One region of the Lysinibacillus sp. GW821-FHT14F06 genome, then DNA from elsewhere that is predicted to be linked to it. Evidence: riboswitches for the same ligand, from Rfam matches in the RefSeq annotation. Region 1 holds a riboswitch; each other region holds the start of a gene.
The links. Region 1 has a riboswitch for thiamine pyrophosphate ahead of thiC (phosphomethylpyrimidine synthase ThiC). Riboswitches for the same ligand answer to the same signal wherever they lie in the genome.
Positions count from the first base shown of each region.

Region 2: another riboswitch for thiamine pyrophosphate. It lies ahead of thiT (energy-coupled thiamine transporter ThiT); the one in region 1 lies ahead of thiC (phosphomethylpyrimidine synthase ThiC).
Region 3: another riboswitch for thiamine pyrophosphate. It lies ahead of thiW (energy coupling factor transporter S component ThiW); the one in region 1 lies ahead of thiC (phosphomethylpyrimidine synthase ThiC).

Region 1 is NZ_JBXAPF010000023.1:56,583-65,052, reverse strand. It holds gene thiC (phosphomethylpyrimidine synthase ThiC) at 1-1,657, opposite strand, end outside; TPP riboswitch at 1,795-1,909, opposite strand; gene AC1RNS_RS18465 (methyl-accepting chemotaxis protein) at 1,974-3,725, opposite strand; gene AC1RNS_RS18460 (AEC family transporter) at 3,902-4,834, opposite strand; gene AC1RNS_RS18455 (methyl-accepting chemotaxis protein) at 4,983-7,133, opposite strand; gene AC1RNS_RS18450 (S-layer protein) at 7,385-8,470, shown strand, end outside.
Region 2 is NZ_JBXAPF010000008.1:130,899-139,368, reverse strand. It holds gene AC1RNS_RS10150 (polyphosphate kinase 2 family protein) at 1-555, opposite strand, end outside; gene AC1RNS_RS10145 (TspO-related membrane protein) at 755-1,462, shown strand; gene map (type I methionyl aminopeptidase) at 1,492-2,247, opposite strand; gene thiT (energy-coupled thiamine transporter ThiT) at 2,448-3,008, opposite strand; TPP riboswitch at 3,128-3,235, opposite strand; gene AC1RNS_RS10130 (magnetosome magnetite crystal formation protein family) at 3,359-3,691, shown strand; gene AC1RNS_RS10125 (hypothetical protein) at 3,747-3,872, shown strand; gene AC1RNS_RS10120 (helix-turn-helix domain-containing protein) at 4,004-5,800, shown strand; gene AC1RNS_RS10115 (GntP family permease) at 5,912-7,225, shown strand; gene AC1RNS_RS10110 ((Fe-S)-binding protein) at 7,271-8,005, shown strand; gene AC1RNS_RS10105 (LutB/LldF family L-lactate oxidation iron-sulfur protein) at 8,005-8,470, shown strand, end outside.
Region 3 is NZ_JBXAPF010000019.1:66,468-74,937, reverse strand. It holds gene AC1RNS_RS16745 (acyl-CoA dehydrogenase family protein) at 1-231, opposite strand, end outside; gene AC1RNS_RS16740 (hypothetical protein) at 228-1,103, opposite strand; gene AC1RNS_RS16735 (peptidase U32 family protein) at 1,115-2,071, opposite strand; gene AC1RNS_RS16730 (cysteine desulfurase family protein) at 2,087-3,256, opposite strand; gene AC1RNS_RS16725 (iron-sulfur cluster assembly scaffold protein) at 3,266-3,619, opposite strand; gene AC1RNS_RS16720 (LuxE/PaaK family acyltransferase) at 3,635-4,813, opposite strand; gene AC1RNS_RS16715 (MFS transporter) at 5,213-6,409, shown strand; TPP riboswitch at 6,485-6,592, shown strand; gene thiW (energy coupling factor transporter S component ThiW) at 6,693-7,181, shown strand; gene AC1RNS_RS16705 (VWA domain-containing protein) at 7,313-8,470, opposite strand, start outside.

The sequences.
Region 1 (8,470 bases):
TTCTCATACTACAGAACTTGGGCCCACACATTGAACAAAAGTGCGCAGTTTTTGCTCCCTCTGCTGGTAATGTTTCATCATGGTATTCAACTGCACGCTCTGGATCTAAAGAAAGGTTGAATTGATCGCGCCAGCGGAATTCGAAGCGTGCCTTTGAAAGCGCATCATCTCGCTGCTGTGCTCCAGGATGCCCCTTCGCTAAATCAGCCGCATGTGCAGCAATTTTATACGTAATCACCCCTACACGAACATCCTCTCGATTTGGTAAGCCCAGATGCTCTTTTGGTGTCACATAACATAGCATTGCCGTACCAAACCATCCAATCATTGCAGCACCAATAGCTGATGTAATATGGTCATAGCCTGGTGCAATATCTGTTGTCAGTGGTCCTAAAGTATAGAAAGGAGCCTCCTTACACACCTCTAACTGCTTGTCCATATTTTCTTTAATTAAATGCATTGGCACGTGTCCTGGTCCCTCCACCATCACCTGTACATCATGCTTCCATGCAATCTGTGTTAATTCACCTAACGTTTCAAGCTCTGCAAACTGAGCCTCATCATTGGCATCTGCAATCGATCCAGGACGTAAACCATCCCCTAATGAAAAGGCAACATCATATGTTTTCATGATTTCACAGATTTCTTCAAAATGTGTATATAAAAAATTCTCTTGATGATGATATAAGCACCACTGTGCCATAATTGAACCTCCACGTGACACAATGCCTGTCACACGATTAGCTGTTAATGGCACATAACGTAATAGTACACCCGCATGAATCGTAAAATAATCAACACCCTGCTCTGCTTGCTCAATTAACGTATCACGATACACCTCCCACGTTAAATCCTCAGCCACACCATTTACCTTTTCAAGCGCTTGATAAATTGGCACTGTTCCAACTGGCACCGCGGCATTACGGATAATCCATTCACGTGTGGTATGAATGTGCTTTCCAGTCGATAAATCCATAATATTATCAGCGCCCCAGCGTGTTGCCCATGTCATTTTCTCTACCTCTTCTGCAATAGAAGATGATACTGCTGAATTCCCAATATTGGCATTAATTTTCACATGAAAATTACGTCCTATAATCATTGGCTCAGCCTCAGGATGATTAATATTAGAAGGCATAATTGCACGCCCAGCTGCAATTTCAGAGCGAACAAATTCAGGGTCCATATTTTCGCGAATAGCTACAAACTCCATTTCCGGAGTAATTACTCCTTTTCGTGCATAATGAAGCTGTGTTACATTTCTATCTTTTTTTGCACGTAGAGGTTTTCTAGATAAATCAGGAAATATATTTTCTTTTATACGTGGATCATCAGCTATGCGGAAACCATTATCCTCTGGTTTAATAGTACGCCCGACATACTCCTCCACGTCTCCTCGTTCTCTAATCCATTCACTTCGCAACGCTGGTAAGCCCTTCGTAATATCTACCTTATAGGCAGGGTCAGTATATGGACCGCTCGTATCATACACATGAACTGGTGCATTTTCCTCTTCTCCAAAGCTTCCTGTCGTTGGACTTAATGCAATTTCACGCATCGGCACTAAAATATCTGGTCTTGATCCCTCTACATAAACCTTTTTGCTCCCCTCAAAGCTCGACATAATGGTAATGTTCTTTTCGCTAACTGTTGTCATGACCTACTTCTCTCCCTTATAGAAAATTCATACAAGGACCGAATCTAGCTCACCCCAAAAAATAAAAAGCCGAATCCAAAAATTTTTGGATCCGGCTATGATTGTATAAGGTATAATTATCGCATTGTAAAGAGCTCGCAATAATTTCTTAACTTTCCCACGCTGGTATGAGCCAGATCAGGTCCAAAGGGTCAAGAAACCTCTATGCGTTTCCCTCTCAGCCTGACTCATCAGACTCCCCTAGTTAATGCTATTAAGTTTGATGCTAGTGTAACAGATATTGCTAAGAGATGGAAGCTTCATCACTATTTTTCCTTTAGAGTTTATATTTTTGCTTCATAAACTCTAAACGCTTTACCTGCTCCGTTAATTCATGAATCGTTCTACTTAGCTGACTCAATGATGATTCTTGCAACTTTGATGCATCGGCTACTTCTTTTGTTTCCAACAAGACAGCCTCGGATGCCTCATTCGTTTGCTCTAATGCCGATAAAACGACGTTCGTGTTTTTGGACATTGTGTTTGTAACCTCAAAAACATTTTGAACATCTTCCTCAACTACTTTTACTGCTTCAAACAAATGATCCAGCTCATTACTAATGGCCATCACTAAATGAGCTCCTTCTTTAACTTCAACAGTACTATGGTCCATTTCTTTTAACACAGTCTCTGTTACTATTTTAAATTCATATATATGCTGACGAATATCCTCAGCTGACAACTTCGTCATCTCGGCCAGCTTTTTCACCTCTTCCGCGACAATAGCAAAGCCTTTACCATGCTCACCTGCTCTCGCTGCCTCAATCGCCGCGTTTAATGCCAATAAATTTGTTTGATCGGCAATATTTTGAATAACACTTATCATTTCTTCGATTGTACTATATCTTTCACCAAGAACATTCACATTATTTGCCGTATGAGTTACCAAATCTGCCACGTCATTCATACGATTCGTAATCATTGCCGCTTCTGATTGACTTTGCTTTACAAGATCGGCTGTATTGGAGGAGCTTTTCATAACGGAAGAAACAGATGCTGAAATCTGCATAATTCCTGACGTCATCTCTTCGATTGTTTTAAAGGAATGTGTCGCTAGATCTCTTTGTCGATCTACACTCTCCTCTATCCCTCCTGCACTTTCAATGAGCTTGTTACTTGAGTGCTGCACATTATTCCCTACCTCCTGTAAACTATCAGTTGCCTTAGAAATATCTGTGCCAATCCCCGATAGATTAGAGATAATTTGATGCATAGATTGCATCATTTCTTTAAATTTGCTACTAAAATCTGAAATATCATCATTTGACTCAAAGCTTATTTCATCCAATATATGTTGAGTTTCTGCCATATTTCCATCTGTAAAGGCTATTGTTGCTCGTTTCATGATAAATATCGGCTTCAGTGATTTTCGCATATACAAATACAATGTCGTCATCATAACGACACTCAATAAAATGACTATGCCTAAAAGAATAGGCAAGTACTTCGATACAGCAGATTTTTGAATGCCGTAAATAATGGAGCTCTCAATATCTAATCCAACATATGCAACAATTTCACCATTTTCTGCTCTGACAGGTGCATAAGCAGAAATAAAATCTCCCCACCCCTCTACAGAAACAAACTCACTAAAGCCATCCTCATTATTAGAAATTGTTTTTACAACACTTTCATACGGTATATCCTCCATAATATCTCCAATTTGGTAGGTTTCCTCACTATTTAAATCTCCTGCATCCACCAGCACCATTGATTGTTTACCATCAGGTGTTCCCTTGAACACATAGATATACGTTACATAATTGGTTTTCAGTATTGTTGTCAGCTCCTTCTGTAAATCAAGATACAGTGAACGGTTATCTGGATTTGTAACTAGCTGCTCATACCTCTCTGAATCAAGCTGTCCCACAACATTTCTTGCTAAAATCATACTATTCTCTTTTAATGCCAACTCCACTATGTTTTTTGTACTCTTATAGACAATAAGCCCAAGAGCAACACTAAAAGCAACCATAATAACTATTAATAAGATGATGAATTTCTTCCATAACTCTATTCCTTTACGCAAAGCTATGAACGCCCCTTTCAATATTATGATTAAACACCTATTTACCCTATGTATATATTAAAAATTACAATAACTAACAAACTTCCTTATATTTTCTAATTATTTTCTTCATTTTACTTTTTGAGCATAAAAAAAAGCAATAAGCCATAAGCCTATTCCTTTTTTTACGTCATATGTTATGAAAGAAATAATAGTTCTGCTAGATAAATAACAATTGTTACTGTAATACAGCTCACTATTGTTGAAAATAAAACAGTTTGAGCAGCTGTTGCTGATTCGATATCATACTCTAATGCTAAACTAGAGCTATTTCGGGATGTTGGAAAAGCACTAGCGATAAATAATGATTGTGCCACTACCCCGTCTAAGCCGAGTAAATAAATAATGAGTAAAGCAACTGCTGGTCCTAAAATTAGTCGTGTAAAACAGCTAATAATGACGGTTTTATTAAACATGGATTTAATTTCAAGTTGTGATAGTTGGGCACCTAACGTGATTAATGCCACAGCAATAAAACCTTCTGCCACATGATCTATTGGAATTTTAATAAATTGTGGCACTGCAATATCAAAATAATTCATCGCTACCCCTATAATAAGGGCATGAATAATAGGCATCTTAAGGAAATCCTTTACAATAGATATACCTGATTTTGTAGAGGAAATTAAGTTGTATAAGCCATATGTATAGGTAGTCATATTTTGGAATATCACAAGAATAACCTGTATCGCTACGCCGATTGGCTGTGTCACGAATATCATTTGCGCAACAGGAATCCCATAGTTTCCTGAATTAATAAGGACGACACTATTTTTAAACACTGCAGCCTCTGTTTTAACTAAACCAAGTCCTTTCGCTAAAAAATGGCTTAGCACCATTTGACTGCCGATAAAAAGTACAATAAATATCGCAACTTCTCCAAGCACAGAGAGCTCCACGCTTGTTTCATATAAATTAACAAAAACAGCAGCTGGCATGAAGCAATAGGTAATAAGCTGAGAGAGCGCTTTTAGATTGAAGCAAAATTTCTTTTGCAACATCGCGCCAAGCACAAGAAGCACTAAGATAGGAGCAACGATCTGAAAGAAAATCATACCGAGATACATCATAATGTGCCCTCCTTTCCTTTCCTATAGTAGTGCTGTTTTTTCGCCAGGTCAATCTGTTCAAAAGAGAGAATAGCTTAGAGCCAGCCTTTCCCAATAAAAAAGAACTGCCCTAGGTAACACTCAATACCTCTTAGGCAGTCCTTCATGATTAAGCTAGTTTAAATTGATTAACAACCTCTTGTAATTCCTTTGAAATCTCATTCATATTATTGATGGATTCTGCCACCTTTTGCAGCTCCGCTTGTTGATCGATAGCAGAAGCACTCACCTGTTCCGCTGATGCAGCTGTCTCCTCTGAAATAGCAGAGATACTTTGGATTGCCATAATTGCTTGATTTTTATGCTCCAGCATATACGACAGCTTATCCATTAGCTTATTGATCGAAGAAGCGATAGAGCGTGACAGCTCACTGTTATCTTTAAATGCTACCTCTGTCCCTTGTACAGACTCATTTTGTGACTGCATAAGTCCTGCATTTGAAGCAATAACAGCAACGGTTTGCTGAGAGTTTGCAAGTATACTATCCACTGTTTGCTTAATTATATCTGTTTCATTTTTTGATTGCTCTGCTAGCTTTCGCACTTCCTCTGCAACAACTGCAAAGCCTTTGCCATGCTCGCCAGCACGAGCCGCTTCTATACTTGCATTTAAAGCTAATAAATTCGTTTGCTCCGTAATACCTTGAATAGATGCGATTATCTGATTAATATTGGCGATATTAGATGCCAGAGACTCCATTTGCTGCTGAATACGACCATTCATGGCATTTGTCTCTGCGTTACGGTCACGTAAGCTTTCAACCTCTTGCATGCCTTTGTCAGTAGTAAGTCTCGTTTTATTTGATAACTCATCCATTTCATTCGATAAAGCGGTAATAGCATCAATTTGATCGGATAAATCAATCATTCGATAGTTTGTCTCTTCTGTATCCTCCGATTGCTTAGACGCCCCTTGAGCAATTTCATTAATAGCTACAGATACCTCTTGACTTGAAGCCACTATTTCATTAAATGCCTCATGAACATGATTGGATGATTGATTCAGTAGTGTTGTAGAATTTAGCACTGTTTTTATGGCACTATTTGTTTGATCCAACATATTATTATAAGCCAGTGCAACAGCACCAATCTCATCAGCTTTAATATATTTCTCATCCACTCTTTGTGTTAAATCACCATCAGCTGCTGTTTCAATAGATGCACGTAAAAACTTTAATGGCTTTAATTGTCTATAAATAAATAGTGCACTAGCAGCAGACATCAAAACCACTATAATAATAGATGCAGCAATTGTAAAAATAAACACCTGATTATAGGTCTCTAAAATTTTTGATTTAGGTAGCACCACTTGGACAGTCCATGTTTCATCAATTCCCTCTAATACCATTGGAGAAAAAACATTAAAAGAATTTTCTTTCAATTCATCAGAGTCCATATACATGCTTTTTACTTCACCATTATCCATCGTTTGTTTAATGCTTGTCCAATCCAAATGATCCTGCATATTTAATCCATCTAATGTAGCACCAAGGCTATTCGCCGTTAAAATACCTTTATTTGTAATAATCGCCGCATAACCACCATCTGGCTTGACCGACTCTGTCAATCCATTTAAATAATCGATGGATAAATCAGCTGTCATTATGCCGAAAAATTTCCCTGAAGCATTCACTAATGGAACAGAAATAGTTGTCATTAGGACTGTCTTTCCATTCACATTATAATCATAGGGCTCTGTTAGAACTGATCGTCCTTCGTCTTTTGGTACCCAATACCATTCGGACACACTTTTATCATCAATCCCTTCAATAGCAGCAGCAGTAATACCGCCGCCATCCTTACTTAAGTAAGGTATAAAGCGATTTTTTGAATCAGTTAATGCAGCATATGTAGATGAATCTATTTTCATAGTATTCTGTTCTAATAAAGTCGTAAGAGCTATCGGTTTTACGTTTGCAATATTTTGCTCTAAAATAACGCCTACCCCAAGCAGATCATCATTATTCACTAAATTGGTTTCCATGATATCTAAAATAGCGTGTGCGGAAACCTCACCTTTCTTTTCCATACTTTCAACAATACGTTTCGTTGTAAGTAAAGTAGTATTGGCTTTCTTAAAGCGCTCACTCATTTTTGCTGCAGAAAATTCAGCAGTTTCAAGCGTTGCATTTTCTGCATCATCAACACTCTGATTTTTTAAAATAATGCCTGTTATCATCGTATAAGCAAAAAATAATAGTAAAAATATTCCTATTATTAGAGAAGATAGCTTTAAAGCAATACTTCTAGATTTTTTCATCACAACACCCCTCTTTTATACATAATAATAATGGATGGAACATTGTATCACAACAATAGATTTATCGAATAAAGTAGAATTTTACATATTTATAGAGAAATATTAGGATTTTATCACAAAAAACAAGAAAGATAAAAAAAGGACTATTGGTTTATTTACATATCAAACCTAGTAAAACATGCCCTTTGGATACTAAATTATTGAAATATATGATATATTAGCTACTAAATACGATGATTGGAGTGACCAAAATGAAAAATAAAGCGTTATCAACTTTTATGGCAACGGCTCTTACAGCAACTTTAGTATTGCCTGTAGCGCCTGTAAACGCTGCTTCTAGTGATTCATCTGTAAACCAGTCAATTCAAATTGGGGAACGATTGGCTGCTACTAAAACAAAGGTGCCAGCAGGAGATGCAGTTACCATTACTAATATTACAAAAGATAAAGTACGTACTTCTAACGGACAATATAATATTAGTGACTCTCTTAAATCACTCTTTAAAACTGCAAATAGCACGGCATTAACAAATGCGCAAGCTACAATTGTCGTAAAAAAGGGTGAAATTACTAGCGTGACATCACTAACATTGAAAAAAGCTGGCACTAACAAAAAGACGGTATATTTTGATGGTGGAGACGCGAAGATTGAAGGAAGCCTTACTGTCGATGCAGATTATGTGAAGGTTGAAAATGTCGCTATCGAGGATGAGCTGATTGTTACAAGTCGTGTAAAAAAATCATTCTCACTCGATAAAGTAACAATTGGGGATGAAATTACCTTTAAACCTCTTACAGCAAGAAAAATTAATTGGCTCAATGTTTCTCTAAATGACGTTAAATCAGCAACACTAAACGTAGAACGTACAAAAGTGGATGTGTCCTCTAATCAAACAATTTCAACTATCAAAGTCGTTGATAAAGTGGCTGCATTTGAGGTTTCATCGAATGTTGACAAACTAATCATCGATGTTGAGAAAGATTTTAGCCTTTATGGGGAAGGTAAAATTGAGCAGATAACGGTTAATGGCGGTGCAAAGGTAGCATTAGATTCAGGACATATTGTTACTAAAGTACAGGTAGATGATAACAAAGCTTCTGTAACATTGCCTATAGCAAATAAAACTGAATTAAATAAATTGCTAACTGCCCTTCCATATGTTGCTGTGTCTGTTTATGGAAATGACGTTTTAACAACTGAAAAGTGGACAACACAGACGGATCGCAAAGCATTTGAAACCGCCGTTACAAATGCTAGAGCAGTAGCTAATAATGCGAGTGCTTCACACGAGCAAGTGAATAATGCTCTTACACAATACAAAACTGCATTAGCAAAC
Region 2 (8,470 bases), on a different contig from region 1:
ATTACGCCAATCTTCTTCCGTTAACTTCCAAGACTTGTAAGGGTTTTGCTCACGTTCAGTAAAACGTTTGAGCTGCTCTTCATCTGAGACATGAAGCCAAAACTTAATGATTATGTAATCCCCTGCAGTTAAGATCTTTTCAAAGTTATTCATTTCCTCATAAGCTCGAGACCATTCATCCTTTGTTGCAAAGCCTTCAATTCGTTCCACTAAAACACGTCCATACCATGAACGGTCAAAAATAGCGATTTGTCCATGCTGTGGAAGCTTTCTCCAAAATCGTTGTAAATAGTTGTAGCGCAGTTCGTGGGGCTGAGGTGCAGAAATCGGATGTACCACATAGCCTCGCGGATCAACACGTTCAATTAAACGTTTGATTGCCCCTCCCTTACCTGCTGCATCCATGCCTTCAAATACTAAAATTAGCCCAATTTTATTTTTTAATAAAAATTGTTGTGCATTTAACATTTCATATTGGAGTACTTTTAACTTTTTTTTATACATTTTTTTATCTAGTTCAATAGATAAATCTAAATTTGTTAAATTTTGAGCCATTAAAACTTCACTCCTTCTATTTGGATTATTCCTATTGTACTAAAGAAACATTTAGATGCCTATACAAATGGTAAATAGTAGATAATTTTAATGAAACTACGCGATACATTATTGGGAATTTCCGTTATAATGGAAAGAGTGCAGTCCTATACTTAATTGTCTTTTCCCTATACAATTTAATACGAAGGGAGAGGAAAATATGCCTCAATTTTTTTTGATGACAATCACTTATATTGTCTCAGTCATCCTAACCTTTTCATCCTTTTTCATGAAAATAAATGGTCAATCTTCGTTAGACATCTCTAATCGTTTTCCTGTTGTATTTGCACCTTTTAATGTCAGTCATGTAATTTGGATCGCCATTTACATGTTACTTGGTTTTTGGTTAGTCATGAATTTTAAAAAGACAACAATTAAACAGACTGTTCTTTTTAGCAGCATATGTATATTGCAGATATTCACAATAATCGTGTGGCATCAGGAGTTATTTATCGCCTCTCTTGGTAGCACACTACTTTTAGTCTTCTGTGTATTTTCGCTGTACAATACATATCCTCACAGCGACAAGTCGTTGGCAGGACGTATCCCTTTCTCTATTTACTATGCATGGTCGACATTTACTTTGATGACAGATACAAGCTTTACATTAACAGCTTATGGATGGAACGGCTTTGGTCTTAGCAACCCTCTATGGGCAGTCATTTTATTAACAATCGGTGTTGCCATCGCATTACATATGCGCTTCCATCATTTCGATATTATGTATCCATCTGTATTTATTTGGGCTTATATTGGAATCGCGTTACATAATGGTTTTGAAGAGCTACTTGTAACAACAGCTGCTTTATTTTTATGTGGTGTACTATTAGTCGGTATACTTTTCATAAAAAAAAATCCTGCCCCCTAAAAATAATTGGGGTAGCAGGATTTTTTATATTATGCCTCATCCAATGAAGTTAAAATAATTGGTTTGTCTTTTGTCACAATAATTGAATGTTCGATTTGAGCAACTAGTGATTTATCTGGTGTAACGAAGGTCCAGCCATCACCAGCTTCCACAATATGCTCTGCCTTTGCTGAGATAAAGGGCTCAACCGCAAGCACCATGCCCTCTTTCATGATTGTAGAATCCCATGCATCATAATAGTTTAAAATATGATTCGGCTCATCATGCAAGGAAAGCCCTAAGCCATGACCTGTTAGATTCATAATTACAGTTAAGTCATTGGCATATGCTTCACGCTCAACGGCTTTACCAATTTGATTTAATTTTGATCCAGCTTTTACTTTTGTCATTGCACGATCAAAGGCACTTTTTGCCACACGACACAGCTTCTCTTTATCCTCGTAGCCTTCACCCACGACAAATGAAATGCCCGTATCTGCAAAATAGCCATTTAATGAACCAGATACATCAATGTTGACAATGTCTCCCTCTTTAATTACGCGTTTTCCTGGAATACCATGAGCTACTTCCTCGTTGACACTAATACATGTGTAGCCTGGGAAGTCATATTCTCCTTTAGGTCCAGAAATTGCTCCTGCCTCAGCAAACATACGGCCAGCAATCTCATCGAGTTCAAGTGTTGTAACACCAGGTTTTGTCGCAGCCTTCATTGCCTCACGAATTTCAGCACAAATACGGCCAATTTTTTTAAAGGCTTCAATCTCTTCTTGCGTTTTTACAATCATTTTTAACGTCCCTTTCATCTAATATCTACTCTTTAATATAACATAACTTGTTTGACATAAAACGCTAAACGCTTTAAATATTGTATGCCCTTATAAATTGCAAAGTGCTGAAATGTAATAATATATTCACAGCGGGTAAATTTTATAATAGCTAATAAAACGATACAAAAAACCCTCCACTACTGTGAAGGGTTGTGTATTTATGATTTTCGCTGCATTAATTGTGGTGCTGCTGTAAATAACAGAACACCAACAATGGCAGTTAAAAGTGTAGCCGGTAGCATATACGTACCATTATAAATAATTGAATAAATCCATGCATTTTGATCGCCCGCATACTCTGAGAAGAATACCGCGCCAGCAATAGTATGTGCCGCATAGCGTAAAAATCCTGCTAATACAGTTCCTAGAATAATATACAGTGCCATTTTCGTTTTGTTTTGATTTTTTGCAGCGTCAAGCACTGGTCGACGTACGATTGCAGCCAAGCCAACTATTGTGAAGGCAACGCCATAATCGAGTAAGCCTTGTAACCAATGTACTACTGTAGCACCAAACATTGTTTGCATAACACCAATAAGTAAGCCCGTTGTCAGACCAGGTAAAAGACCCCAACGAAAGGCTATCAAAATTATTGGTACCATCACTAGACTAACAGAGCCTCCTTGTGCCCATACTTTAAAGGAAATCTGATCAAGCACAAGGCCAATTGCTGCGAAAATCGCAATCTCCACAAGCATTAAAAGTCTTTTTTTGTCCATTTTATTCTCTCCTTTGTTCCGATGTAGGATACAAGAGAAGGAATAGAAATCATATTTACTTTTTGACTCTATCTGGCAAAAAAAAACAATGCCAGGACAGAGCCTCACATCGTACAAGTGTCGGTTTCTATCCACATCCCTACGCAAGTGTTAACTTACAGGTTCAAAGAGTTAAGGCATTACGTGCCCAGTCTCAGCTGACATCATCAGCTCCCCTTGTGGTCGTTACATCTTTTTATTTGAACAACCTCATTGTACGCAAATACGGATATGATTACAACTCTCTTTCACAATATTTTTTGAAACTTTGCTGTTTTTCATGCGTAAATATTAAAAAAGGAGGTACAACTATGGAGAACCAAAAAATTTTATCTGCCTTTAGTTATCTCAGCGTTTTTTTCGCACCCTTTATTGTGCCATTAATTGTTTACTTTGTTTCGAAAGATAGTGACGTAAAAAGACACTCCATTCGAGCACTTATTTCGCATTTAATCCCATTTGTATTTGGTATCATCTTCTTTGCTGTCTTTGTCTTCTCAACCATATCATTTAACACTTTTGATCCACAAGCAGGTAGCAATACATTTATGATTGTTTGGTTTGCATCATTTGCCATTTACGTACTTGTCTCACTAGGGATTGTTATTTGGAATATCGTGCAAGCTGTTCGCGTTATTCGTTAATGTTTCATTTCTAACATAAACAGGTAGAACTATTAGTAAAAGGAGCTGTTTTTTTATGAAAGTATCTAAAGTTGTCAAAACCGCCGTAAAATTAGCACCTATCGTTATACCAATTGTCAAAAAAGTAATGGCGGCTAAGAAAGGAGCACCCTCTTCTCCAAAAAACAGCTATAAGAAATAATACATCCCAAATAAAGAATCTGCTCATCTTTTTCCAGCAGATTCTTTTTTTTGACTCTATAACTTTTTTCTAATTTGTACTTGGCATAGCAGATTTATATTAAAATAGGGTTTAGCACTACAGATGAGGGGTTGTTAAAAATAAATAGTGAAAAACAATTAATGAGCTTGGTTAAGGCAGCGCAGGTTCTAACTTCAACACTCGATATTAACCAAGTATTAGAAAAATTGATGAATGAGGTACTTCATGTGATAGACGGTGCTGATGCAGGGGTATTGTTTATGTTGAATACAGAAACTAATCGTCTAGTTGCCAAGCATGCCATTGGTTATGACCTGGCTTATTTAAAAAAGATTCACCTTGCCTCAAATGAAGGAATGACTGGAAAGGTATTCTCTCAAAAACAAGCATTTAGATTTCACTCTAGCAATGATGTTTCAGAAAGCATGGCGGATTTATTTCCACAGTACGAAGAAAACTATACAAAAGCAGTTGGTGATTTAACTTATCCCAAAAGTGCTGTTTGTGCTCCACTTCTTGATAAAAGTAATTCATGTATAGGCGTTTTAACAATTGTCAATTTTTCAGGAGATACACAGTTTGAAAATAGTGATTTAACAATGTTACAGGCATTTGCAAACCAATCCTCAATTGCTATTGAAAATGCAAAATTATTTACTCAAAACGAACGCTCTAAGCGCATTTATAATGCTTTAACACAGGTTTCCTTAACACGTGGCCGACTCAGCGATATGATTGATACGCTTGCATCATTACTAGGCCAATCTGTAGCAATTATGACAGATTTTTACGATTTATTATTTGCATCATCTCCTGTAGCTAAACTTGCTACTGACATTTTAAAAGAGCAAAAATCACAGCATCTTGATACAGTTGTACAGCAATGTGTACGACATCAAGTATACATACCATTTAAAGATGAAACGTATGTAAGTTACTTATTTCCTATCCATACAGAACGAGGTGTTATAGGAATACTACTGATTGTGATGAATCAACATTTACAAATGGATCCTTTAGATTTATTTGCAGTAGAACAGGCAGGTGCATTATTTGCCTTACAGTTAGCTGAGGAGGAAAAGGAGCTAGAAAATTCCTTTAAATACGACGGATATTTGTTACAACAGCTTTTAAACTCAAATTTCAATGCCTTTTATAAACGTCAAGAAGTGCAACAAACTTCTCATTACTTATGTGCTACTCTACAACTTGATGGAAGTACATATCATGTTGCTCAGACTAATAAAATGCAGCACCAATTTAGTAAACTACTATATCGTTTAACTCGCTTATTTTCCTTACCAGTTTTTATCTCGGAGCATGAATTACACTATCATTTTTTATTTATGAACAATTTGCGAGTTTCAGTCGAACAGTTTAAAGAGCGTATTCAATATTTTTTTGTACTCCTCGAAAAAGACTCGACAAAGTACAATTCACTATCATTTATGGTTGGTCTCGGAAGACACTTTAACACAATTGAAAACATTTTCAGTTCATATCGGGACTCCACAAAGTGTATTGACTATTTACAGACACTAGAACAGGCACCATTCATCATTTCCTATGATAAACTTGGACCTTATACACTTTTTTTAAATAATGACCCACAGGAAATGGCAGAATATGTTGAGTTGAAGCTTGGACCAATTATGGAATACGATAATCAACATAAAACTGATTTGTTATATACACTAAAGCTATTTTTTGAACATAATCAAAACCGAAAAAAAACAGCTGAGGCATGCTTTGTACACCTAAACACCATTAAATATAGACTCCAAACGATTTTTTCATTAATAGGGATTGACGAGCAGAATGGGAAAACTATGTTCGAATTAAATCTTGCTATCTATATGTTTTCTTACTTACAAAATATAAAATTAGCCAAAACAGACAAAGGATAGTTCTTATCTTTGTCTGTTTTTACATAGTATTTTCATAGTATTCATTGTTATACTAAACCCTACTTGTTGAATTTTCAGAATATTTTTATTAAGCAGGAGGGCTGTCTAGGTATGGAAATATGGAGTTTATTTACGATTATTGCGTCACTGGCTTTATTAATATTTTTAGCATTACGTGGCTTCAGTATCATTATTATTGCGCCAGTAGCAAGTTTAATCGTCATCATTTTAAATCAAATGCCTATTTTAGATTCATTACAAGGCAACTATATGAGCGGGTTTATAAATTTTATGAAAAATTACTACCTCATCTTCTTATTTGCCGCAATATTCGGAAAATTTATGGAAGAAAGTGGTGCTGCTCGTTCAATAGCTGAAAAACTTTTGAATATTATGGGACGTCATAGTAAATTTAACGCGCTAATGGCAGTCGTAATCATTTGTGCCTTTTTAACATTAGGTGGCATTAATACATATGTCGTAATTTTCGCCATTTTACCAATTGCTAAACCATTATTTAAAGCTATGAATATACCTTGGCATTTATTTACGGGGGCATTTTTCTTCGGAATGGCAACATTTACAATGACCATGCTACCTGGTTCACCATCTGTACAAAATATCATTCCAACAAAATATTTAGATACAACAGCTACTGCAGCACCTGTTGTTGGAATTGTAGCTACTATTACCATTATTCTTTTTAATTGCTTCTATTTAAAAAGACAATTATCTAAAACAGAGGCACGTGGTGAAACCTATGAAAATATGAAAAATCCCGAAAAACAAGATTCAAAAGCTTTTGAGGCAAGTGTTAGAAGATATCCGCCATTTATCTTAAGTATTTTGCCACCTATCTTCTTAATTGTTACGTTAAACGTTTTTAAGGTAGATATCCTTTATACATTGATGCTTACTGTGCTTCTTTCTATCATTATTTTTTGGAAATACATAGACAACAAGCTACAAGCAATTAATGTGGGTGCAACAAATACCGTTCTACCAATTGTCAACACAAGTGCTGATGTCGGGTACGGTACAGTTATTGCAGCAACTGCAGGCTTTGGTGTAATAACAGAAATGCTTGCCAACATACCTGGAAGTCCCTTAATTTCTCTTTATGTCGCTATTGCAGCACTTGCAGGGATTACAGGTACTGCCTCTGGTGGACTTGGAATTGCAATGGAAACACTTGCTCAAACGTATTTAGATTTAGGGGTTGATCCAGAGGCACTTCATCGTGTTGCGACAATTGCCTCCGGTAGTTTAGATTCATTACCGCACAATGGTGCCGTTATTACTGTATTGGCTGTTATAGGATTAACACATAAAGATGCCTACAAACATATCTTTTTTGTTTCAGTAATTGGGCCCATTATTGCGGCAATACCAGCATTAATTACTGCGATCTTACTTTATTCTTAAGTAAATACTCTCAATTATTATTTAAACAGTAGGAGATGAACAAACATGAAAGTCTCACTTTTCGCAACATGTTTAGTAGATATGTTTCAAACAAATGTGGGCAAAGCAACTGTAGAACTTCTAGAACATCTTGGCTGTGAAGTTATTTTTCCAAGGGGGCAAATTTGCTGTGGACAACCTGCCTATAACTCAGGCTATGTTCAGGAAGCAAAGGAAGCCATGAAAAATATGATAAAAGCATTTGATGGTGCTGATTACGTGGTTTGCCCTTCTGGTTCCTGTGCTTACATGTTCCGAGAATATGAAAAGGTTTTTGTGAACGATGCTGAATGGGCATCTAATGCAAAGCAATTAGCTGAAAAAACGTATGAATTAACACAATTTATCGTAGAAGTTCTTGGTATTACGGATGTGGGTGCTAGCTTCAACGGAAATGTGACCTATCATATGTCTTGCCATATGACACGTTTGCTTGGTGTAAAAAGCGCACCTTTAACGTTACTAGAAAATGTTAAAGGCTTAACATATACTGAGCTTCCTAATAAAACAACTTGTTGTGGATTTGGTGGAACCTTCTCAGTAAAAATGACACCTATTTCCGAGCAAATGGTTGATGAAAAGGTACAACATATCATTGAAACTGGTGCCACTTATTTAGTAGGCGCGGATGAAGGTTGTTTAATGAATATTCGTGGACGTGCAGAACGATTAGGTACCCATATACAAGTACTTCATATAGCTGAAATTTTGAATTCTCGCAAAACGGAGGTGCGTGCATAATGCCAATGAAGGTCGGTAATGAGCCATTTAACAATCGTGTTGGAGAAGGTATTCAAAATACATTTATGCGCAGTGCCGTTTCAGGTGCACAAGATCGTTTAGAAACAAATCGTCAATTGGCTACAGATGAGCTTGGCCATTGGGAGGAGTGGCGTTCTCTTGGTGAGGAGATCCGTCAGCATGTACTTGCAAATCTTGATTATTATTTAACGGAATTAAGTGAACAGGTTGCTGCACGAGGTGGACATGTTTTCTTTGCGACTACTGCTGAGGAAGCCCAAGCTTATATTGCTAATGTTGCTAAGGAAAAAGAGGCTAAAAAAATTGTCAAATCAAAATCGATGGTAACAGAGGAAATAGACTTAAATCATTATTTAGAAAAACATGTTGGCTGTCAGGTTGTTGAAACCGATTTAGGAGAATATATTTTACAGCTAGATAATGATTTACCCTCACATATCGTGG
Region 3 (8,470 bases), on a different contig from region 1:
CAGCCTAATAACCGTTTCTTTATAGAGTGATAATGGAGCCTCCAATCCTCCAAACTGCTGAGGAATAATTAAGCCTAAAAAGCCACCCCGTCCAAGCTCAGTAATATTTTCTCTCGGAAACTCTCGTTCTCTATCAATTCGTGCAGCATTTGGAGCAACAAAATCAACAATAATATCATCCAATTTCGTCAAAAGATCTTGCGTAAAATTCTTTTCTTGTATTGTACTCAATTTATTGCCTCCTCTTTTAATAGTATTGGTGAAAATCTCGCATCATCGCATAATGAATCCACTTCAAATGGTATGCTTTCATTTAGTTTCTTCATATCCTGAACAACTATATTTCCATAAATAACAAGATCACCCATTTTCTCTCGACCATCTCTTGAAATTTTAATGGTTGTATCCTCAAATCGATTCCATCGTTCTCTTGGCTCAATTGTGATACCTCTATCACATAAATGCTGACATTTTCCAATTTGCTCTGCATGAAGTCTAAGTGTATGACAGGATCTAGAGGTAGACACCAATGGGTAATTTAAAAAACCATTTACTTTAATTCCTTCATCTCTAAGCAATTGCACAGAGTTCTTCATAAAAATATTTACATCTACATCTATTTCCGTTACACCATTCTCTTTTATTAAGCTAATCATAGGTGGATTAGCAATATTCAATTGTAAAAATTGTTCCTTCGTCGCTTGATCCTCATATTGCAAAATATCTTCATACCATGGGCAGTTCCCATAGCTAAAAATTAGTTGCCTTCCTAATGATAAAGAGATATTTGGGGGTAATGGCTGTTGAGCTAAATAACGCATTGTCCCCCAATCATTCACAATTAAATTTAGCTCATAATGAAAAAAACGTGTCATTTCAGCAATAAACTTTTTCATCGATGCTTCAAATAAAATAGGAATTTCAATTTTTACTCTTTTTTTGCGTTCCAATAAAAATTGTATATGCTGATCCTCAAGACCAACCATTTTATAGTGGCAGCCTGAATGTCCTAAGGAAACAATTTGATAACCATCCAATACTTCATCCGTTAATGTATATAAATAATCATGATGAATTCTTAGCTCTTTTACTGGCGTTTTCAATTATGCATCACCTAAATGTATGTTTTTGTAATTGCAGTTGGTTTATAAGTACATCTACATTTTTCACAGAAGCGTGGCACCCATTTCATAACCCACATGAGCTGTTCCTGCTCCGTTATTTTCATCTTTTGTTCTATTGATAAGCCTGAAAGACCCATTTCTCGCCATTCATTAAACATATTCACAACCATCGCTAATGTCACTGGATTAGGGGCCTCTCTTCCAAGAAATTTTATGGCTGTAACACCAGCAGAAACCAAATCTTCTAGATTACACAAACTACAATCTGTTGCACTATCTAAAAAATGATGCTGATTACTGTTTGTGTTTAGTGAAGATAAAACTCGATATAAAGTTCTGATCCCTTCCCCAATTTCAAGATTATTTGGGCTTTCCCATAAACGACAGCTTCCAGCCATACTACCAGTGCCAAAATTCCCTGTAATCATCAGCTCCACATCTAAATCTTGAAGTTCATGAATCTCTTCTAATGTCATTGATTGGGACAATGTTATCCTTTTGACACCTGATTCCTTCAATAGTTCGGCTCCGTATTTATTTACTGGTGCTAATTGTGAGCCTGAAATAATTTGTATGTCCTTTTCCAAAGGATTAAGTAGATGGCAGGATTGCATGGAAGATATTGTAATAGCATCTACACCTTTTTCAAGCGCTTTATAAACATGCTTTTGATAGTCTTTTTCAAAGCCAGTAGGGATGTATGAGGTATTGGCCATGAATATAACTTTAAGATTGTTCGCTTTTGCTAAAGCAATTATGCTGTCTACTTCCTCCCAATCTGAAAAGTGGGCAGGATAATCTGCAACAGTTTTAAATTTATTATCAAATGATAGTTGTTGAAAAAGCGGAGTTGAAACGCCAAAATATATTTCATTTGCACCAGCCTCTATCATTTCTTCCATCATAAATTTTGATCGTACAGGTGCCACAATTTTTAAATTCTCCACCTTACTGACTCCTTTCTATCCAACTGGGAGCATACTTCGTAGACGGTTAACAGATGCTTTTAGACTTTCAATAAAATAATCTATATCCTTGTAGTCCGTGTAATAACCAAAGCTAATACGGATAGACGATTTTATTCTATCCTCAGATAAGCCAAGTGCTAACAATACATGAGATAAATTAGCTTTATCAGCACTACAGGCAGAACCAATAGATACTGCAATACCATATGTTTGACTTAATAGAACAGCTAATGCTTCTGCTCGTATATTCACAAAAGATATATTAATAGTACTTGGTAATAAATTCTCACCTAACACAGAACCATTAATTTCATAGTATTCAATCGAATTCTCTAATTTATCTAGGAAATAAGATCTTAATGTGATTATTTTATTAGCATTTGGCTTTAGTTCTCTTTTTGCAATTTCACAGGCTTTACCAAAACCAATAATAGCTAAAAGATTTTCTGTACCACCACGAAAACCTTTTTCTTGTCCACCGCCATGAAGAAGCTGATCTAATTTACGTTCACCGTTTTTCAAGTACAATGCACCTATGCCCTTAGGACCATATATTTTATGGGCAGCCATCGATAATGCATCCACTCCTAAGTCCCGAACATCTATCTGGATTTTGCCTATCACCTGTACAGCGTCAACATGAAAGATAATATTGCTATTGATATTTTTAACAACTCTCACCATCTCTTGAATTGGTTGAATTGAGCCGATTTCATTATTGGCAAACATGATTGAAACAAGCGCTGTATTCTCTTGTATAGCGTTTTTTAAATCTTCAATAGCTATGAAGCCATTAGTATCAACAGGTAAATAGGTAATTTCAGCACCAAGGGTAGATAAATATCGACATACTTCCAAGGTTGCAGCATGCTCGATTTTAGAAGTGATGATATGAAATGGGCGCTTATCATTTGAAAAGAAATATCCTTTCAATGCAGTGTTAATAGACTCTGTACCGCCAGAAGTAAAAAATATATCTGTCTCTTCTGCATTGATTACTGTAGCAACATGTGAGCGTGCCTCTTCCATTTTTAATTTGGCTAACTGCCCAAAGGAATGCGTGCTAGAGGGATTACCAAATAGCATTATATTTTCTATCATAGTAGAAGCCACTTCCTCCCGAAGAGGGGTAGTGGCATTATAATCAAAATACCTTCCTATCATAAAAGCCTCCTAAGCCGCCGAACGTATTTGCTCAAATAACTCATGTAAAATATTCAAACAATGCATTTGTGGAGGCTCTAACTCCCCTAGCATTTTATCAATCTCATGTTGCGGTTGCTGCTTAATTTCTTCTATTGATTTATTAATGATATATTCTGCAAATATATCAGCTGTTGCTAAAGATGTAGCACAACCATAAGCTTTATATTTCGCATCGAATATTTTTCCATTTTCTACCTTAACGCTCATTAAAATTGTATCTCCACAAACAGAGTTACCAATTTTTAATTCCATATTTGCATCAGTCAATTCACCTGAATGTCGAGGGTTGCTAAAATAATCAACAATGATAGAATTGTACATGTTTAGAATCCTCTCTTATACTTCTGCCATTTCATTTTTTTCTTCTGCGGCATCCATATGCTTCTCTAAATTAATGGCACAACAACCTATTTCTGCACCTGCTACTCTAGAAAGATATACCACCTTCTGACCATTTCTTCCGCATTCACATGTATTTTCTTTCTTTAAATACACTAAATCCTCAGTTTGAATAAATCCTGGATATGACAAGGACGTAGGGTCAAATATTGCTAAAACTCCTCTTTTTCCTTGTGGTACCTCTTCCGCTAAATTTTTTGGATTTCTTAATGAAAAATGAACCCAAGGTGGTACATGCTTAGACTGTTTCTCACATTCGATAGCTAAAATATTAGATTCAACTAATCCATACATATCCCTTATATTTTCTTCAGGAATACCTAAAAATTCAGCACATTCTTTATTGTATTGTTCCCTAGGTATCTCCATACCAGAAAAGCGTTTCCAGCCTCCTAGATTGATAATCATCGTCTTTTGATCTAACTTCAAATGAATATTATTTGTTTTTAAATAATTGACCAGTTTATAAATTAAAAATGGAGGTCCTACGATGTGGCGTGTATGAATGTTTTGCCATTTTTCTAAAGTTTCTATTGCCTCTTTAGGCTTGAAGGATGCTCTCTTAACAAGACATCTAGTTGCATCAAACAAACCTGAGAGCATATTTAATACTTTTACCATTCCCATCTCTGGCATTTCTTCTGGAGATGGGAATAAGAAGAGACCAGCTCCACGAGAGAAGGCAAACATCTCTCTATACATTGCGTAAATACTAAACACGCAATTGTTTAATGTTTCAGCATCCCTTCTCGATATACTTGGTATACCACTTGTTCCTGTACTTCGCATTTCAAATTCAATGTTCTCTAAAGATGTTGATAATAATAAATGAGAGTCAGGTCTTTTAAAACTTGTTACCGGAATAAGTGGAATTTTTTGTATATCATCTAGACTTTGTATATCGGCAGGTGTAACGCCGCTATCCTCGCATAACATTCGATAAAAGCTATTGTTTTCATAATGATGTTTAAAATTTTGGGAGATTAAATACCCCTTTAAATCATTGACTTTTTTTTCATCCCATTGAAATAGCTGTTGGGTTGACCCAATAACTGCTGTTACTGGGTTAATACCTAATTCTTTTAAATTTTCCATCGCTGCTTGAATAGTTACCATTTCATTTCCTCTCCTTTTTAATATCAATTTCTCTCGGATTTTCGGCTTATGATCGCTTCTTGTAGATCAGTAATTAGCCGTTATTACAGGAATTATTAGGGAAATATCAACCATATATAAGGCGCTAATTATTACAATTTTTGTCATACAGTTGACATAAAAAGATTAACATAAGAACAAATGATGTAACCCCTAATTCACTACAAGATAAAAAGTAAATTCCACAAATAAACTTGTGGAATTTACTAATTGAATACTTAATTATTATTGCAAAATATTTATCATTTATTAGTTTAAGAATAAACAATTGGTCCACTATTTAGTGTAATCCTAACTAATAGCAAACCATTTTTCTTTGTGATAGACTGTACTATATTTGATTAGAAAAGGGGGTATTCGATGACCCAGCAGAAGTCTAATAAGGCGGCTTTGTATATTTTAATGTTTAATATGTTTATCGCAATGGGGAGTATTGGGATTATTATTCCTGTCATGCCTGAGTATTTAAGAATATTTGGTGCTGCAGGACAAGTTCTAGGCATGCTTATTGCAACGTTCGCCTTTGCTCAATTCGTTTTTTCTCCAATTGCTGGGAATCTTTCGGATCAGTATGGTCGAAAAAATCTAATAATTTTCGGACTGATACTAACAGGACTTGCACAAATCGGTTTTGGGCTCTCTACAGAAGTGTGGATGCTCTTCTTAGCACGCTTTTTAGGTGGTCTTGGATCAGCCTTTGTTGCACCTCCTATTATGGCATTTGTAGCAGATGTTACAACATATGAAGAACGAGGAAAAGGGATGGGGATGCTCGGTGCTGCCATGTCTCTTGGCTTTATGATTGGGCCAGGTATTGGTGGATTCTTATCACAAGTCAGCTTACATTTTCCATTCTATACAGCTGGAGCGGCTGCTATTTTAGCTGCTATTTTATCGTTCTTTTTATTACCATCTACTAAACCAAACGCAGCACAAAAAATGCATAAGCAAGACAATCTTGCAAAACAAATGGTACGTTCAGTACATATGCCTTACTTTGTTATGCTTATTATTATGATGGTATTCTCGTTCGGAATTGCTAATTTCCAAACGACTTTATCATTATTTGTTACAGATAAGTTTCATTATACACCTGGAGATATTGCTATTATTTTAGTAGTGGGTGGTGCTTTTGGTGTAGTTGTACAAATGTTTGTCATTACACCACTCTTTAATCGCTACGGTGAAATGAAGGTCGTATTAGTCAATTTATTTATTGCTGCCGTATCTATCTACTTAATATTATTCGTATCTGGGTTTGCCCTTATTTTAGTTGTTGCGACAATCTTCTCGACAGCCACAACATTAATTCGTCCTGCTGTTAACACATTGATCTCTAAGCTTGCTGAAAATGAGCAAGGATTTGCTGCAGGTCTAAATAATGCCTATATGAGTCTTGGGAATATGATTGGTCCAGCATTGGCAGGTATTTTATTCGATTGGAATATGAATAGCCCTTATATATTTGGTGCTATAATTTTGATGACTTGCTTCTTCCTTGCCCTTATTTGGACAATGAAAAAGGCACCACATCTTATGCAGCCTGATTCTAAATAATCTGAAAAGTTATTGACTATTATTAGTAGTATGTTACATTTATCTTGTTACGATGCTAAACAAAAATTAAATAATTATTACCACTAGGGGAGTCTTTAAAAGACTGAGACGTATATTATCATATATGGACCCTTTGAACCTGATCTAGTTCATACTAGCGGAGGGAAGTGGCGACATCTTGCTTTTTAATATGTAAATGCAAGGCCGCTTCCTATTGTTTTCAGGAAGCGGTCTTTTTGTGTTCGCCAGTTTAGCGCGATAATATTTCAAAGGAGTGTAATTTATGTCAGTTCGAAAATTAACAATCATGGCTTTATTAGTGGCCATTGCCGTAGCAGGCTCTACCTTCGTTTCAATTCCAACAGGGATTGCGCGAGCTTATCCAATACAACATGCCATCAATGTCATCGGTGCCATTCTACTCGGCCCAGTACCAGCCGTCATCATTGCCCTTATTACGGCGATTATTCGAATTCTAACAGGGACAGGCTCCCTATTAGCCATTCCTGGCAGTGTTATTGGTGCTTTTTGTGCAGCGTTGGCTTATAAATACAGTAGTAAACCTTTGCTAGCAGGGATTGGTGAAATTGTAGGGACTGGGATCATTGCTTCTCTCATTGCAGTACCATATGCATATATCTTAATGGGGACGTCCGTCGTAGCAATGTTTTTCATGCCTGCCTTTTTAACCTCTAGTATTATTGGTGCTTTTTTAGGTATGGCCGTTGCTAGTAGTCTACGAAATACTATACTTATTAAAAATTTTCATTAAATTTTTAGAGTAGGGATTTCTTTCCTCTCCATTTTCGAAGATCATTTTTCAGTGAACCACCCCCATAGCGAGTACAAAACAAAAAAACAGTGCAAAATAATTAATCATTTTGCACTGTCATTTAATCTAAATTATCGTTTCTTCATGCCCTTTAATAACTGAGCAACATTCGTATCCTCTGCCTGTATGGTTTTATTCTCTACAGGCTGCTCTTTTCTCTTAGACTTAGCAAAGAAGCCCCAGCCAAAGCGTCGGATTGTAATATCGATGAAGAAAAGTAACATACCTGCTAATATAAGCCATGTTGCTATATTTTGACGGTCTGCGCCTTTCTTCGTAAATTCACGAAATACCTCCTTCGGTTCTTTCAAAACTGAGCCGCTTGTTTGCTTTGTCAGTTCTTCCACCAGCTTATCATTTACTGGTCGTAACTCATATTCAGCACTATAAGGTACACTTATTCCTGCCTGATAAATAGCTTGATCTTCATCAGCAATACGGAAGAAAATGAGTCCTGGCTCTGCTTGCACAACTGCCCGAACCTGAGAGGCTGAAATGGCCTCAAGCTGTGTTTCAAGTTCTTCTCCTGCTTCATTGACAGCAACTATATCTAAAAATGCTGCTTCATTAGTTGGATCTGTAATAATAAATGAACCATCCGATTCTAAACGTACATCGTAGGCAACATCATTATAGCTTGGGAGCATTTGAGAAATAAGCGTTTGCCAAAACGTTCCCCAATCCTGCCATCTTGCCCAATCACCTGTCCATTTCCCTGTCGAATCGGAAGTAAAGGCAAATGTCTTGCCAAGTCCATATTGCCACTGTGCTAGCACCGGATCCTCTTTCTCGCTTTCCGCAATTACAGAGGCCCCCTGCTTCGCTGTTGTTCCGATATAAGCATTCATTTGAGGTACACCATTTGCAAATAACGTGTTCCAACCAGATGCGTTATAGATGGTTGGATAGAAAGGGTTATCCTCAATATATGTGCGTGAAATCATTGCCGTTTCACGGGATAAAATAGAAGGGATGGTCTGCTCATCAACAACGTCATAAAATCGTCCGCTGCCCATTTCACTAAGTGCTTCAAGTAAATTGGCATCTGCATCCTGTCCAATTGCTACAGTAGACAATGTTACGCCACTCTCTTTTCCTTCAGCGATTAAGTCTTCATAATTTCCTGGCTGTGACTGTCCATCCGTTAATAAAATAATATGCTTTCGCTGTAGCTTTAAATCTGTTAAGTTCTCATAGGCCTTAGCAAGTGACCCATAAATCTCTGTCCC